DNA from 4 places in the Allobosea sp. RIT-PG3_2 genome. Region 1 is predicted to be linked to each of the others. Evidence: predicted binding sites of a transcription regulator. Region 1 holds the regulator's gene; each other region holds the start of a gene.
The links. Region 1 encodes LexA, which represses DNA repair genes until DNA is damaged. Its sites were predicted from a motif close to TGTTCNNNNTGTGTTCNG; they were not measured.
Positions count from the first base shown of each region.

Region 2: a site for LexA is predicted at 1,709-1,726, ahead of recA (recombinase RecA). Genes of this name have one in related genera too.
Region 3: a site for LexA is predicted at 1,860-1,877, ahead of AC2FAN_RS26985 (ImuA family protein). Genes of this name have one in related genera too.
Region 4: a site for LexA is predicted at 1,895-1,912, ahead of AC2FAN_RS10920 (DNA recombination protein RmuC). Genes of this name have one in related genera too.

Region 1 covers NZ_JBXWCA010000005.1:321,213-324,559, reverse strand. The annotation lists gene moaC (cyclic pyranopterin monophosphate synthase MoaC) at 1-357, shown strand, start outside; gene AC2FAN_RS17245 (molybdopterin molybdotransferase MoeA) at 415-1,626, shown strand; gene lexA (transcriptional repressor LexA) at 1,708-2,424, shown strand; gene AC2FAN_RS17235 (ComEC/Rec2 family competence protein) at 2,418-3,347, opposite strand, start outside.
Region 2 covers NZ_JBXWCA010000006.1:161,057-164,403, forward strand. The annotation lists gene alaS (alanine--tRNA ligase) at 1-279, opposite strand, end outside; gene recA (recombinase RecA) at 540-1,625, opposite strand; gene AC2FAN_RS18315 (MFS transporter) at 1,911-3,227, shown strand.
Region 3 covers NZ_JBXWCA010000016.1:11,353-14,699, forward strand. The annotation lists gene AC2FAN_RS26970 (DUF6894 family protein) at 77-394, opposite strand; gene AC2FAN_RS26975 (DUF2171 domain-containing protein) at 589-828, opposite strand; gene AC2FAN_RS26980 (hypothetical protein) at 1,148-1,792, opposite strand; gene AC2FAN_RS26985 (ImuA family protein) at 1,898-2,656, shown strand; gene AC2FAN_RS26990 (DNA polymerase Y family protein) at 2,574-3,347, shown strand, end outside.
Region 4 covers NZ_JBXWCA010000003.1:125,946-129,292, forward strand. The annotation lists gene AC2FAN_RS10910 (ABC transporter ATP-binding protein) at 1-72, shown strand, start outside; gene AC2FAN_RS10915 (OsmC family protein) at 169-678, shown strand; gene AC2FAN_RS10920 (DNA recombination protein RmuC) at 679-1,863, opposite strand; gene def (peptide deformylase) at 1,977-2,516, shown strand; gene fmt (methionyl-tRNA formyltransferase) at 2,689-3,347, shown strand, end outside.

The DNA of each region.
Region 1 (3,347 bases):
ATCGTGCGCGATGGCAACGCCAAGAAGGGCGACGTGCTCGGCACGGCGCGGCTCGCCGGCATCATGGCGGCCAAGCGCACGCATGAGCTGATCCCGCTCTGCCATCCGCTGCTGCTGAGCAAGATCGCGGTCGATCTCGATCTCGACGAGGCGCTTCCGGGTGTGCGCGTGCGCGCCGAGGTCAAGATGACCGGCCAGACCGGCGTCGAGATGGAGGCGCTGACCGCCGTCTCGGTCGCCTGCCTCACCGTTTACGACATGGTCAAGGCGGTCGACCGGGCGATGCGGATCGAGAATATCCGGCTCGTGCACAAATCCGGCGGCCAGTCCGGCGACTACGACGCGAAGGCTGGTTAGAGGAGTGAGCATGATGTCGCCCGAAAACCGGTTCCCACTTTTCGGCATTATGCTCTAATGGCGCTCACCCCGGTCCCCGTCGCGCGCAAGGCGTTGCTCGACAGCATTCCGGGGCCGACCGGAACCGAGACCCTGCCGCTCGCCCAATGCGGCTGGCGCGTGCTCGGCGCCGACGTGAAGGCGCTGCGCACCCAGCCGCCCTTCGCCAACTCGGCCATGGACGGCTACGCGGTTCGCGGTGACGACATGGCGGAAGGCGTCAGCCTCGCCGTGATCGGCGAATCCGCCGCCGGCCGGGCTTTCGAGGGCGGCGTCGGGCCGGGCCAGGCAGTGCGGATCTTCACCGGCGCACCGATGCCGGCCGGCGCCGACACCATCCTGATCCAGGAAGATGCCGACGGCGTCGACAGCCCCGCGATCCGGGTGCGCGTGCCGCCGACCAAGGGCAAGTTCCTGCGCGCCGCCGGGCTCGATTTCCACGAAGGCGATGTCCTGTTGGCGGCCGGGCGCGTGCTCGACAGCGCCGCGCTCGGGCTCGCGGCGGCGATGGGGCATCCGGCTCTGCCGGTGCGGCGCAAGCCCCGCGTCGCGATCCTCGCCACCGGCGACGAATTGGTCGCTCCCGGCGAGCCCGTCGGGCGCGACCAGATCGTCGCCTCGAACTCGTTTTCACTCGCCGCGCTGGTCGAGAAAGCCGGTGGCGCTCCCCTCGATCTCGGTATCGCCCGCGACGATCATGCCGATCTCGCCGCCAAGATCGGACAGGCCGAGGCCGCCGATGCCGATGTGCTGATCACGCTCGGCGGCGCCTCCGTCGGCGCCCATGACCTCGTGCAGGAGGCTCTGACGCGGGCGGGCATGGAGCTCGGCTTCTGGAAGATCGCGATGCGGCCCGGCAAGCCGATGATGACCGGCCGGCTCGGCCGCATGGTCGTGGTCGGCCTGCCCGGCAATCCGGTCTCCTCGATCGTCTGCGGCCACCTTTTCGTGCTGCCGCTGATCGAGGCTTTGCTCGGCATGGCCGATGCGGATCGGGACCGGAGCATCCCGGCCGTCCTGGGACGCGACATGCCGGGGAATGACGAACGCGAGGATTATCTGCGTTCCGAGCTGGCGTTGACCCCGGAGGGATGGGTGGCGACGCCTTTCGGCCGGCAGGATTCCTCGATGCTCGGCACGCTGGCGCGAGCCCAGGCGCTGACGATCCGCCCCGCCTTCGCCGACGCGGCCAAAACGGGCGATCCCTGCCGGATCCTGCCGCTGCGGTAGGCCGCTTGCGGAACACAAGCAGAACGCGTATGGTGTTCGTGCTTTGTTTCGAATCTGCGCTTTGAGGGGCTGGCGGCAACCATGCTGACACGCAAGCAACACGAACTCCTGCGCTTCATCCAGGAACGCTTGCGCGAGAGCGGGGTGCCGCCCTCCTTCGACGAGATGAAGGACGCGCTCGATCTGCGCTCGAAATCCGGCATCCACCGGTTGATCATGGCGTTGGAGGAGCGCGGCTTCATCCGCCGCCTGCCCAACCGGGCGCGCGCGCTCGAAGTCATCAAGATGCCCGATGGTCTCGGCGCTCCGCAGCAGCGCCCCCGCTTCAGCCCGGCCATCGTCCAGGGCGGTCTCGGATCGCAGCCCAGCCTCGGCAAGCCACGCCCGGGTTCCGGAGCCGATGAGGACAGCCGTTCCTCCATCGCGATTCCGGTCATGGGGCGCATCGCCGCCGGCACGCCCATCTCGGCGATCCAGAGCCGCAGCCACACCGTCTCACTGCCGCCCGACATGCTCGGCTCCGGCGAGCATTACGCGCTCGAAGTGCGTGGCGATTCGATGGTCGAGGCCGGCATTCTCGACGGCGACACGGTCGTCATCCGCAGGCAGGACACGGCCAATACCGGCGATATCGTCGTGGCGCTGATCGACGACGAAGAGGCTACCCTCAAGCGGCTGCGCAAGCGCGGCTCCTCGATCGCGCTCGAAGCGGCGAACCCGGCCTACGAGACCCGCGTGCTCGGACCGGACCGGGTCAAGATCCAGGGCCGTCTCGTCAATCTGATGCGGCGCTACTGAAGCCGTTCGATGTCGGCGTCGCTGTCGACGGACACCGATGCCGGGTTGGTGGGCGGCTGATTGTTGGCCCGCGGCGCGGGCTGCGGCTGCTCGCGGCGGCGGCTCCAGGGACGGTCTGCGGCGCCCTGCTCCGAGACATGGCTGCTCCAGCCTGTCGCTGTTCGATAGAGCGAGGTCGCCCCGTCGCGGCTCAGCGCGCCACGGCTGATCAACCTCGCCTTGCAGGCGCCGCTCCAGGGAATCGCGGTGACGACGAGGTCGGCGCGGAGGCAGTCCTCGATGATTGCGAGCCGATCGCGCGTGTAAGACACGGTGCGCTGATCGGCCGTGCGGCCGATGCAGCCCAGGGTGTCGCAAACGATGCCGGCCCGCAGCGTCGGATCATCCGGCGAGCGGCTGTCACCATCGGACGCGAGCCATTGTTGCAAGACAAAGCGGCTGGGCTTTCCGGCGATGGCCAGCCGGCCATCGGCGCCGCGCAGCGCGAGGCCGGAGCCGTCGCGTTCGATCAGGATCTCCGGACGCTCGGGCTTGCCGGCGACGGCGACGCCGAACATCAGCGGGATGGCCGCGAGCCAGCGCCAGGCCGTTGTCCAGAGCGTCAGCCAGAGCAACGCCAGAACGAAGCAGACGAGCACGGCGGGACCGAAGGCCGCGATCATCACCGTTGAATGGTCGATGGCCGCGACCCAGTGCGCCACCTTCAGCACGACATCCGAGGCGAGCCCCATCAGCGCCCAGGCCGGCCAATCCAGCCCGAAGGGATAGGCCAAAACGCCGAAGACCGCCGCCGGCATGACGAAGAGCGAGACGAAGGGCAGCGCCATGGCGTTGCCGAGCAGGCCGAAGGGATTGAAGGTCTGGAAGTGATAGGCGCCGAAGGGCGCGGTCGCCGCCGTGGCGAGCAGGGTGGTGACGACGAT
Region 2 (3,347 bases), on a different contig from region 1:
CAGCATCTCGAAGAAAGTGTGGTGGCGCGCGGTGTAGCCGACATTGTCGAGGTCGTTGTGCTTGCCGCCGGCGCGCACGCATTTCTGGGCGGTGGTGGCGCGCGAATAGGGGCGCCTTTCCTGGCCCGTGAAGACGTTCTTGAATTGCACCATGCCCGAATTGGCGAACATCAGCGTCGGGTCGTTGCGCGGCACGAGCGGGCTCGACGGCACGACTTCGTGGCCGTTGGACTTGAAGTAGTCGAGGAAGGTCGACCGGATATCGTTGACGCCGCTCATCGGTTCTTGCGCTTCTCAACACGGGCAAAGGGCCGGGTGCGCCCGGCGGGAACGACCGGTTCTAGTCAGGCGGCTCGCCCCTGTCCAGAAAGCTGGTTGCAGCGCACAGGCCGCAAGGCCTCATCTGCTAACGAAAACGGGCGACCCGAAGGCCGCCCGCGTTTCTCAGCACGTAATTCTCGGGCGAGGCAAAGCCGATACCCGGGAATCTCTTGCAGGAGATGCTCGGGTCGAGGCCGAGCAGGACGAAACTGGACTTCTCAGGCTTCGCCTTCGTCGAGATCGTCCGCGCCCGGGGTGGCTTCGTCGAGGATGCGGTCGGCGACCAGGCCGGAGTTCTGGCGGATCGTGGCCTCGATCTTGGCGGCCATGTCGGGATTGGCCTTGAGGAAGGTCTTGGCGTTCTCGCGTCCCTGGCCGAGGCGCTGGCTGTCGAAGGAGAACCAGGCGCCTGCCTTCTCGACCATGCCGGCCTTGACGCCGAGGTCGATCAACTCGCCGACCTTGGAAATGCCCTCGCCGAACATGATGTCGAACTCGACCTGCTTGAAGGGCGGCGCGACCTTGTTCTTGACGACCTTGACGCGAACCTGGTTGCCGGTCGCCTCGTCACGCTCCTTCAGCGTCGAGACGCGGCGGATGTCGAGGCGGACAGAGGCATAGAACTTCAGTGCGTTGCCGCCTGTGGTGGTCTCCGGGCTGCCGTACATCACGCCGATCTTCATGCGGATCTGGTTGATGAAGATGACCATGCAGTTCGAGCGCGAGATCGAGGCGGTGAGCTTGCGCAGCGCCTGGCTCATCAGGCGGGCCTGCAGACCGGGCTGGACATCGCCCATCTCGCCCTCGATCTCGGCGCGGGGCGTGAGCGCGGCGACGGAGTCGACCACGAGCACGTCGATCGCGCCGGAGCGGACGAGCGTGTCGGTGATCTCGAGCGCCTGCTCGCCGGTGTCGGGCTGCGAGATCAGGAGATCGTCGAGATTGACGCCGAGCTTGCGGGCATAGATCGGGTCGAGCGCATGCTCGGCATCGACGAAGGCGCAGACGCCGCCCTTCTTCTGGGCTTCGGCGATGGTGTGGAGCGCGAGGGTGGTCTTGCCCGAGGATTCCGGCCCGTAGATCTCGATCACGCGGCCCCTGGGCAGGCCGCCGACGCCGAGCGCGATGTCGAGGCCGAGCGAGCCGGTCGAGATGGTCTCGATCTCGATCGAGGGCGAGTTCTTGCCCAGGCGCATGATCGAGCCCTTGCCGAAGGCGCGTTCGATCTGGGAGAGCGCCGCATCGAGCGCCTTGGCCTTGTCCATCGAGGAGCCTTCCACGAGCTTGAGATTTGCCTGATTCACGGTTCGGGCTCCTTATGGCAGGGCTACGGGGACATCTCAATGCGTCTTGACAGGAGGATGGTCACGCTTTGTTCCAGGCAGCAAGTTCTTTTTTTGTTCCTTCTGTCAGTTTGTGTCAGGAGGAGCCGAGTAATGGTCGCGCCATGCTCATGGAGCTGACACCAATAGTTGTTCTCGTTCTATTATGCGTTTGATGCATATCAAGCCATGGCATTTCCCATGCCGCGGCCTTTCGTTTCCTGTTATTGCGCCCGGCTTCCGCATTTATTCGCGAAAGTTGCCAACGTGTCTCCCGCCCCTGCACCTGCCGCCCTGAACTCGCCGCGCCGCATCCTGCTCGCCAGCCTGATCGGCACGACGATCGAGTTCTTCGACTTCTACATCTATGCGACGGCGGCGGTGATCGTGTTCCCGAAGCTGTTCTTCCCGGGCGGCGATCCGACCACCGCCATGCTCCAGTCCTTCGCGACCTTCGCCATCGCCTTCTTCGCGCGGCCGATCGGCGCGGCGATCTTCGGCCATTTCGGTGATCGCATCGGCCGCAAGGCCACGCTCGTCGCCGCATTGATGACGATGGGGCTTTCGACCGTCGCGATCGGCCTGCTGCCGACCTATGCCGCGGTCGGCGTGCTGGCGCCGCTGCTGCTGGCGTTGTGCCGGCTCGGGCAAGGCCTCGGGCTCGGCGGCGAATGGGGCGGGGCGGTGCTGCTTGCCACCGAAAACGCGCCTCCCGGAAAATCCGCGTGGTACGGCATGTTCCCGCAGCTCGGCGCGCCCGTGGGCTTCATCTGCGCCACCGGCAGCTTCCTGGCTCTCGATGCGCTCCTCACCGACGAGCAGTTCTTCACCTTCGGCTGGCGCATCCCGTTCATCGCCAGCGCGCTGCTGGTTTTCATGGGGCTCTATGTCCGTCTGCGCATCAGCGAGACGCCGGCCTTCCGCAAGGCGATGGAGAAGCATGAGCGCGTGCAGGTGCCCTTCGTCAGCATCTTCGCCGAGCACAAGCTCGCGCTGCTCTGCGGCACCTTCGCGGCGCTGGCGACCTTCGTGCTGTTCTACCTGATGACCGTGTTTTCGCTGAGCTGGGGCACGACCAAGCTCGGCTTCTCGCGCGACCAGTTCCTGCCGCTGCAGATGATCGGTGTCGTGTTCTTCGGCCTGACGATCCCGGTCTCGGCGGTGCTGGCGGACCGCTTCGGCCGCCGCCAGACCTTGCTGGCGACAACGCTGGGCATCGCGATCTTCGGCTTCCTGCTGGAGCCGCTGTTCGGCTCGGGCAGCACGCTCGGCGTGCTCGCCTTCTTCGTGGTCGGCCTGTCGCTGATGGGCTTCACCTACGGGCCGCTGGGCACGGCGCTGGCCGAGATGTTCCCGACGGCGGTGCGCTATACCGGCGCTTCGCTCACCTTCAATCTCGGCGGCATCGTCGGGGCGTCGCTCGCGCCCTATGTCGCGACCTGGCTCGCGACGGAGAAGGGGCTCGCCTATGTCGGCTACTATCTCAGCCTCTCGGCCGCGGTGACGATCCTGGCGCTGCTCGGGGTCGGGGCGCTGGCCGGGCGTGACGCCAAAGATGCCAGTACAGTGCCGGCGGCGCACTGAGCCAGGTCAGCCGTCATGCTCGGGCTTGACCCGAGCATCTCTTGTAGGAGCAGGCGCAGGACCGCCTCGTCATCCCGGCCGCAGCGAAGCGTAGCGCCGGGATCCATCATGGGGCTCGGC
Region 3 (3,347 bases), on a different contig from region 1:
ATGTCGGCCAACCCCACGTCCGTCAGGCTTGTTCCAATCGGTGCTAATGACTCGCGACCCGTGGACAGAAGCCCTTCTAGTCCGGCTTAACGGCAAGAGCCCTGGCCACCGCCTCAGCAGCATCGTCCGCCGCGGCCTCGAAATCGGCAGCCTTCGATCGCGCGTGTTCGGCCGTTTCGCCCCGAAATTTGAGCGAAGCGCGATAAATCTCTTCGCCGGCCGAATTTTCTACAGCTGCTGTCAAATCGACGGAGTTACCATCAGGTAAGGCATCGTGGGCCATGTCCGCCAAGGCCACCTGTGCCGCGTCTACGGCGGATTTATCACTCGCGAACTCCTTCGGCTCGTTGTCGCAATCTGTCTTCGTCCCGTCATTCATGGTGAAGCGATACACCGGCAAGTCGCCCTCCGTTGAGCCGAAGCCTGATGGCTCAGTCGCGCCGAACTACACAAGGGTTCGAATAGTTCCGCTTCCTGCTGCCTTCTCTCCGAGGCGGGAAGACGGCTGGGGCTGCCATCACCGATCCCGTTGCATGGCCGTAGTTGGGAGGCGAAACAACCAGGTAAACGATGATGTTGGTTCTGCGTTTAATCAGCCGCCTCCGACCACCGCTCCCTGGCCTCAGCCGCGGGGACGATAAGCTTGATGATATCTCCATCCACACCGATCACGAGCCCGAGGTCGATATAGTGGTGTGCTCCACCAGAGTCCGGATCGTTCTTCTTGAGCTTGATGAGCTGTCCGCTCAGTGCGTCGACGGTCCCGACGTGAACTCCATCGGAGCCCAGCACGCGTTGGCCTTCCTTGATTTGCTCGACGAACATCATCGCCTTGATCTCCTGTTGATACCTATTGAAGCGGCAACGGAGCGATCGGCGCAGAAGTTCCAACGAGCCAGCGGAACCAAGCTCCCATTGAGATTTTCGGCGGGGTGCGCAATCTCAAGACAGGGCAATGGGTGCGGATGGATTTCGGTGCGATAGTTGCGGCTCTGCCGTCGCATCTTTGGCCAACAAGCGACGTGTATTGTGGCGCTGCTCGCCCCATCTCGCGACATGGTCGGAATAGCGGGCCTTGTTGACCTCAGTGTTGTTTTGCGGAGCGAATGTTCGTCAGCCAGTTGTCGCTGATCCGCTTCGTGATCGTTCAGCGTAAAAAACCTTTAGCGACAAATTCTTCCCAACCCTCCAGCTGAGCATCCAGCATCTCATCTGATGCTACGGGAGCCGCTTTCGACGGGGCGTGCCGCTTTCCTGCTCGGGTCAGCGCGGCTTTGCCCGCGGCCCGCCGACGGTTCTCCACAAGCGTCGCCCCGTCCTCCTCGCGCCAAATCTCGGTCAGGTCGCCATTGAGGATGTGCTCGATATGCGCTGGCTCGAAGACGTGAAAGGTCACTGCCTTCGATCGCCCGCGCAATTTGACCGTTCGGGTTCCGGCACTCTGCAGGCGGCCAGCGCCCATCCATTTGTGGCGCTCGCGGGAAGACATCGACAGGATGTCCTCCGCCTCACTCGGAAGTACCGGAAGGTTTGCTAGTCCTCGCATCGCCTGGGAAATTGTCGTGGATGCGGCTTCGAATTCGTCCAGCGACGCGCCCGGCATATCCAGCAAAGCTTTCCCGGCTTCGACTTTCAGGAATTTCCTTGTCGCCCAAGGCAGCTTCCGTCGGAGTTCGCGTTCTATGCCCTTGGCCCGGACTGAAGATCCAAGGGTCGCACTCGATTGCAGGGGCCACTCGGCGGTTAGGTCTGATGTGCGATTCACGTCAATCGCTCGCTTCTGATAGCCCACTGGCTCAACCGCCTACAGCGCTCCCGAGTTCCGGCCAAAAAGCAAGCTTGACTCGGAATGCGGTACCGAGAACATAAGAGGAACATAAGGCGTCATTCTATAGGTATAGGCCAGTTGCTGTCACAGCCGGTATTCCAGTCGCTCCGCGACCAGATCGAGCGAATTGAAGGGCGGGGCACTCGTGATCGGACGGTCCTGCCGTTCGGAATCACGATGGTCGATTCACGCTTACCTGGGGGCGGTCTGGCACGGGGTGCTCTGCATGAGGTCGCCGGCGGCGGCAACGGTGCCCTCGACGGCGCCGCGGCCGCTCTGTTCAGCGCCGGTGTCGCAGCCAGAAGCCGCGGCAAAGTGCTCTGGTGCCTGACCAGTGCCGACCTCTTCGCCCCAGCATTCGCCCAGGCGGGGCTCGTTCCCGACCGCGTCATCTACGTCGAGGCCGGCGATGACAAAACGGTTCTCGCCTGCATGGAAGAGGGCCTGCGCCATGGCGGGCTTGGCTCCGTCGTCGGAGAAGTCGCCCGTCTTTCGATGACGGCGTCCCGGCGGCTCCAGCTTGCAGCTGAAGGAACAGGCTCGATCGGTATTGCCTTACGCAGATGGCGACGGGAGGTGGACGCCTCCGACTTCGGGCAGCCGACAGCAGCGATGACCCGATGGCGGGTCTCGGTTCTCCCATCAACGGCACTGCCGGTGCCGGGCGTGGGACGGCCACGATGGCTTGTCGAGCTGATCAGGGCCAGGGCGGGCGAAAGCGCGGATTTTGAATTGGAGGCATGCGATGACACGGGTCGTCTCCGTCTTCCTGCCGAACTGGTCAATCGATCGGTACCGACGGATGGCTGGCGACGCGCCTCGGCCTGAAGTCCCGCTCGTCCTCATCGCTCGCGACGGAAGCAGGAGGTTGGTGCAGGCTGCAAATGCCGCTGCACTCGCCGCCGGGCTACGCGTCGGCATGCCGGCCACAAAGGCGCAGGTGCTTGTGTCATCGTTGGTGGTTAAGCAAGCCGATCTTGCAGCAGACGCGCGGGAACTGGAGCGACTCGCGATCTGGCTGCATCAGCGTGTCGCGCCGATTGTGGCGCCGGATCCGCCGCATGGCATCGTCATCGACACGACTGGCGCCGACCACCTCCATGGCGGCGAAGCGGACATGCTGGAGGCCATCGTCGGACGCCTCGCGATGTCGGGCGTCGAGGCAAGGGCCGCGATCGCCGACAGCTGGGGCGCCGCCCATGCGCTGGCGCGATACGTCTCTCGGTCCATAGTCATCGCGCCTGTCCGGCATGAGGCGCATCCGCTATTACCCCTTCCGTTAGAATGCCTTCGGCTGCCTGCGCAGATATCGGCCGACCTGCGTGTGCTCGGTTTCGACACGGTCGGCGACATCATCGCCCAGCCCCGTTCTCCGCTAACCCTTCGTTTCGGACCCGCGATCGCCCGTCGACTGGCCCAAGCCCTCGGGGAAGTCGCCGAACCTATCGTCGCGATCCGACCACCCGACCTGATCGAGGTGCGGCGAGCGTTCGCCGAGCCGATCGGCGCTTCGGAGACC
Region 4 (3,347 bases), on a different contig from region 1:
CTCGACCGCTCGCTGCGTAACGAGGTCCCGCATCAGGAAAGGACGGCGGAGACGGCCGGCATGTGGTGGTAGCCTGTCCGGATCGCATCAGCCGGACTGGCACCCAGGTCGTCTTGAGCCTATCAGCGCCTTAACGCGATCTTCCGCTCGAACAAGAGGTTCAGCCCCATGGACGTCACCGCACTGCGTGCCCTGCAGGCTCCGCTCAAGGACGAGTACCGGACCAATCCCGAGGCCGCCATCATCACGCTGAAGGCGCATGGCGAGCTCGACGACCAGCACATCGCCTGCAAGGTCGAAACCGGCCGTGCCATCGCGCTCGCCGGCCTTCATCCTGCGACGGGCGGCTCGGGCGCCGAGCTCTGCTCCGGCGACATGCTGCTGGAGGCGCTGGTCGCCTGCGCCGGCGTGACGCTGAAGGCGGTCGCGACCGCCCTCGAGATCGAGCTGAAGAAGGGCGTCGTCCACGCCGAGGGCGATCTCGACTTCCGCGGCACGCTCGGCGTCGCCAAGGATGCGGCTGTCGGCTTCAAGGCGATCCGGCTCTCCTTCGATGTCGAGACCGATGCGCCGCAGGAGAAGCTCGACACGCTGCTGAAGCTCACCGAGCGCTATTGCGTCGTCTTCCAGACCCTGAACGTGAAGCCGGAGCTTTCCGCAGTGCTCAGCCGCGGGTGATCACTCCGCCGCGGCCTTCAGCTCCAGCCCCTTGGCGAAGGGCAGCTTCGGTTCGCTCTTCTCGTCGTCGAAGTCGAGCGCGCCGATCCTCTCGGCGCGGGTCGTGACCTTGCCGGCCGAGGTCTTGATCTGGCCGACATCCTCCTGCGCCTGGCGGAAATGCGTGTCGAGCTTGTCGACGCGCTCGCCCAGCCGTCGCACATCGTCGAGCAGCTTGCCGACCTCGGTCTGGATGACCTGCGCCTCCTCGCGCATGCGCGCATCGCGCACCAGCGACTGCATGAGCTGGATCGCCAGCGCCAGCAGCGAGGGCGAGACGATCATGATCCGCGCCCGGTGCGCCCGCTGCACGACATCGTCGAAATACTCGTGCAGATCGGCATAGATCGACTCGGACGGCACGAAGAGCAGCGCGACATCCTGCGTCTCGCCGGGCAGGAAATAGCGTTCGGCGATGTCCTTCACATGCACGCCGACATCGCTTCGCACGCGCTGGCCGGCGGCCTTCTTCGCATCCTCGCCGCGCGCCTCGCGCAATTGCGTGAAGCTCTCCAGCGGGAATTTCGCGTCAATGACCAGCCCACGCCCGTCTCCGGGCAACGTCACCAAGCAGTCCGGCCGCTTGCCGTTCGAGAGCTGCGGCTGGAAGGCGAAGAAGGCGGCGGGCAGTCCGTCGCGGATGATCGCCTCCATCCGCCCCTGGCCATAAGCGCCGCGCGCCTGCTTGTTGGAGAGTACGTCCTTCAGCGTCACGACCTCGGAGGTGAGGTCGGTCAGGTTCTTCTGGGCGCTGTCGATCACCGCCAGCCGTTCCTGCAGCTTGCCGAGGCTCTCGGTGGTCTGTCGGACATTCTGCTCGAGGCCCTGGCCGACCTTGTGGCTCAGCCCGTCCATACGATCGGCGACGAGCCGCGCGAGATCGCCCTGCCGGGTCGAGAGGATCTCGGCCATGGACTGCATGCGGCCGGCGAGCTCGGCCTGCTGGCGGTTCATCTCGGCGACCTTGTCGTCCATCTCGCGGGCGCGCTCCGCCGCCATGGCCGCTTCGATGGCGCGGCTTTGGCCGCCACGCCAGGCGGACAGCACCACCATCAGCAGAAGCAGGAGGCTCAGGCCGGCGAAGCCGAGCGCCGCTTCGGCCCAGGTCACCGGGCGCTCGAGCAGGGTGAAGGCGATCTCGTTCATGACGCGAGCCTAGCCGATTCGAGGCGGTATTGCGAACGAAAGCGGAACAGTTTGACCGCTTGCCCACAAATGCTTATGTCCCGCCTTGTTCAGCCTTTTTCCTGCGGAATCCCATGGCCATTCGCCCGCTCGTCATCCTGCCCGACGCCCAGCTCCGTCTCGTCTCGAAGCCGGTCGCAGCCGTCACGCCCGATATCCGGGCGCTGGTCGAGGATATGTTCGAGACCATGTATGACGCGCCCGGCATCGGGCTTGCCGCGATCCAGATCGGCGAACCGCTGCGCATCGTGACGATCGACCTGGCGAAGCGCGAGCCGAAGGAAGGCGAGGAGCCGGAGCCGAAGAAGCCACAGGTCTTCATCAATCCGGAGGTCACCTGGTCCTCGGACGAGTTCAATGCCTATGAGGAAGGGTGCCTCTCGATCCCCGAATATTACGAGGAGGTCGAGCGCCCGGCGCAGGTGAAGGTCCGCTTCATGGATCTCGACGGCAAGGTGCAGGAGATCAAGGCCGACGGGCTGCTCGCCACCTGCCTGCAGCACGAGATCGACCATCTCAACGGCGTGCTCTTCATTGACTATCTCTCGCGGCTGAAGCGCGAGCGCGTAACCAAGAAATTCGCCAAGGCCGCCAAGCGCGAGCGGGCGGCGTAACGAGCAGTCGTCACCCGAGCCCTCATCCTGAGGAGCCGCGGCACGCGGCGTCTCGAAGGATGCTTCGGGAGGCGGCTGGATCATCCTTCGAGACGCGCCTTGCGGCGCTCCTCAGGATGAGGGCTGTTCTATTCTTTCCGGCGCTGCGCCGGGGCTGAGGTAAATCGAGCGTATGAGTTTGCGCGTCATTTTCATGGGCACGCCGGATTTCGCCGTGCCGGTCCTGACCGAGATCGTCGGCCAGGGGCACGAGGTCGTCTCCTGCTACACTCGCGCTCCCGCGCAAGCGGGCAGGGGCCTCGAACTCAAGCCTTCCCCGGTTCATAGGGCGGCCGAACGCTTCGGCATCCCGGTCTTCACGCCTGCGACGCTGAAGACGCCGGAACAGGCCGAGATCATCGCCTCGCATCAGGCCGATGTCGCCGTCGTCGTCGCCTACGGCATGATCCTGCCCCAGGCGATCCTGGACCTGCCCGAGCTCGGCTGCCTCAACCTGCATGCATCGCTGCTGCCGCGCTGGCGCGGCGCGGCGCCGCTGCAGCGCGCGATCATGGCCGGCGATGCCGAGACCGGCGTCTGCGTGATGAAGATGGAGGCGGGGCTCGATACCGGCCCGGTCGGCATGGTCGAGACGCTGACGATCGGGCCGGATCTCACCGCCGGTGAATTGCACGACCAGCTCAGCATTCTCGGTGCCGACCTGATGGTGCGGGCGCTCGCCGCGCTCGGGCGCGGCGGCCTGCAGTTCACGCCCCAGCCGGAGGAGGGCGTCACCTACGCCGCCAAGATCACCAATGCAGAGGCCAAGCTGAGCTGGGCGCAGCCGGCGCA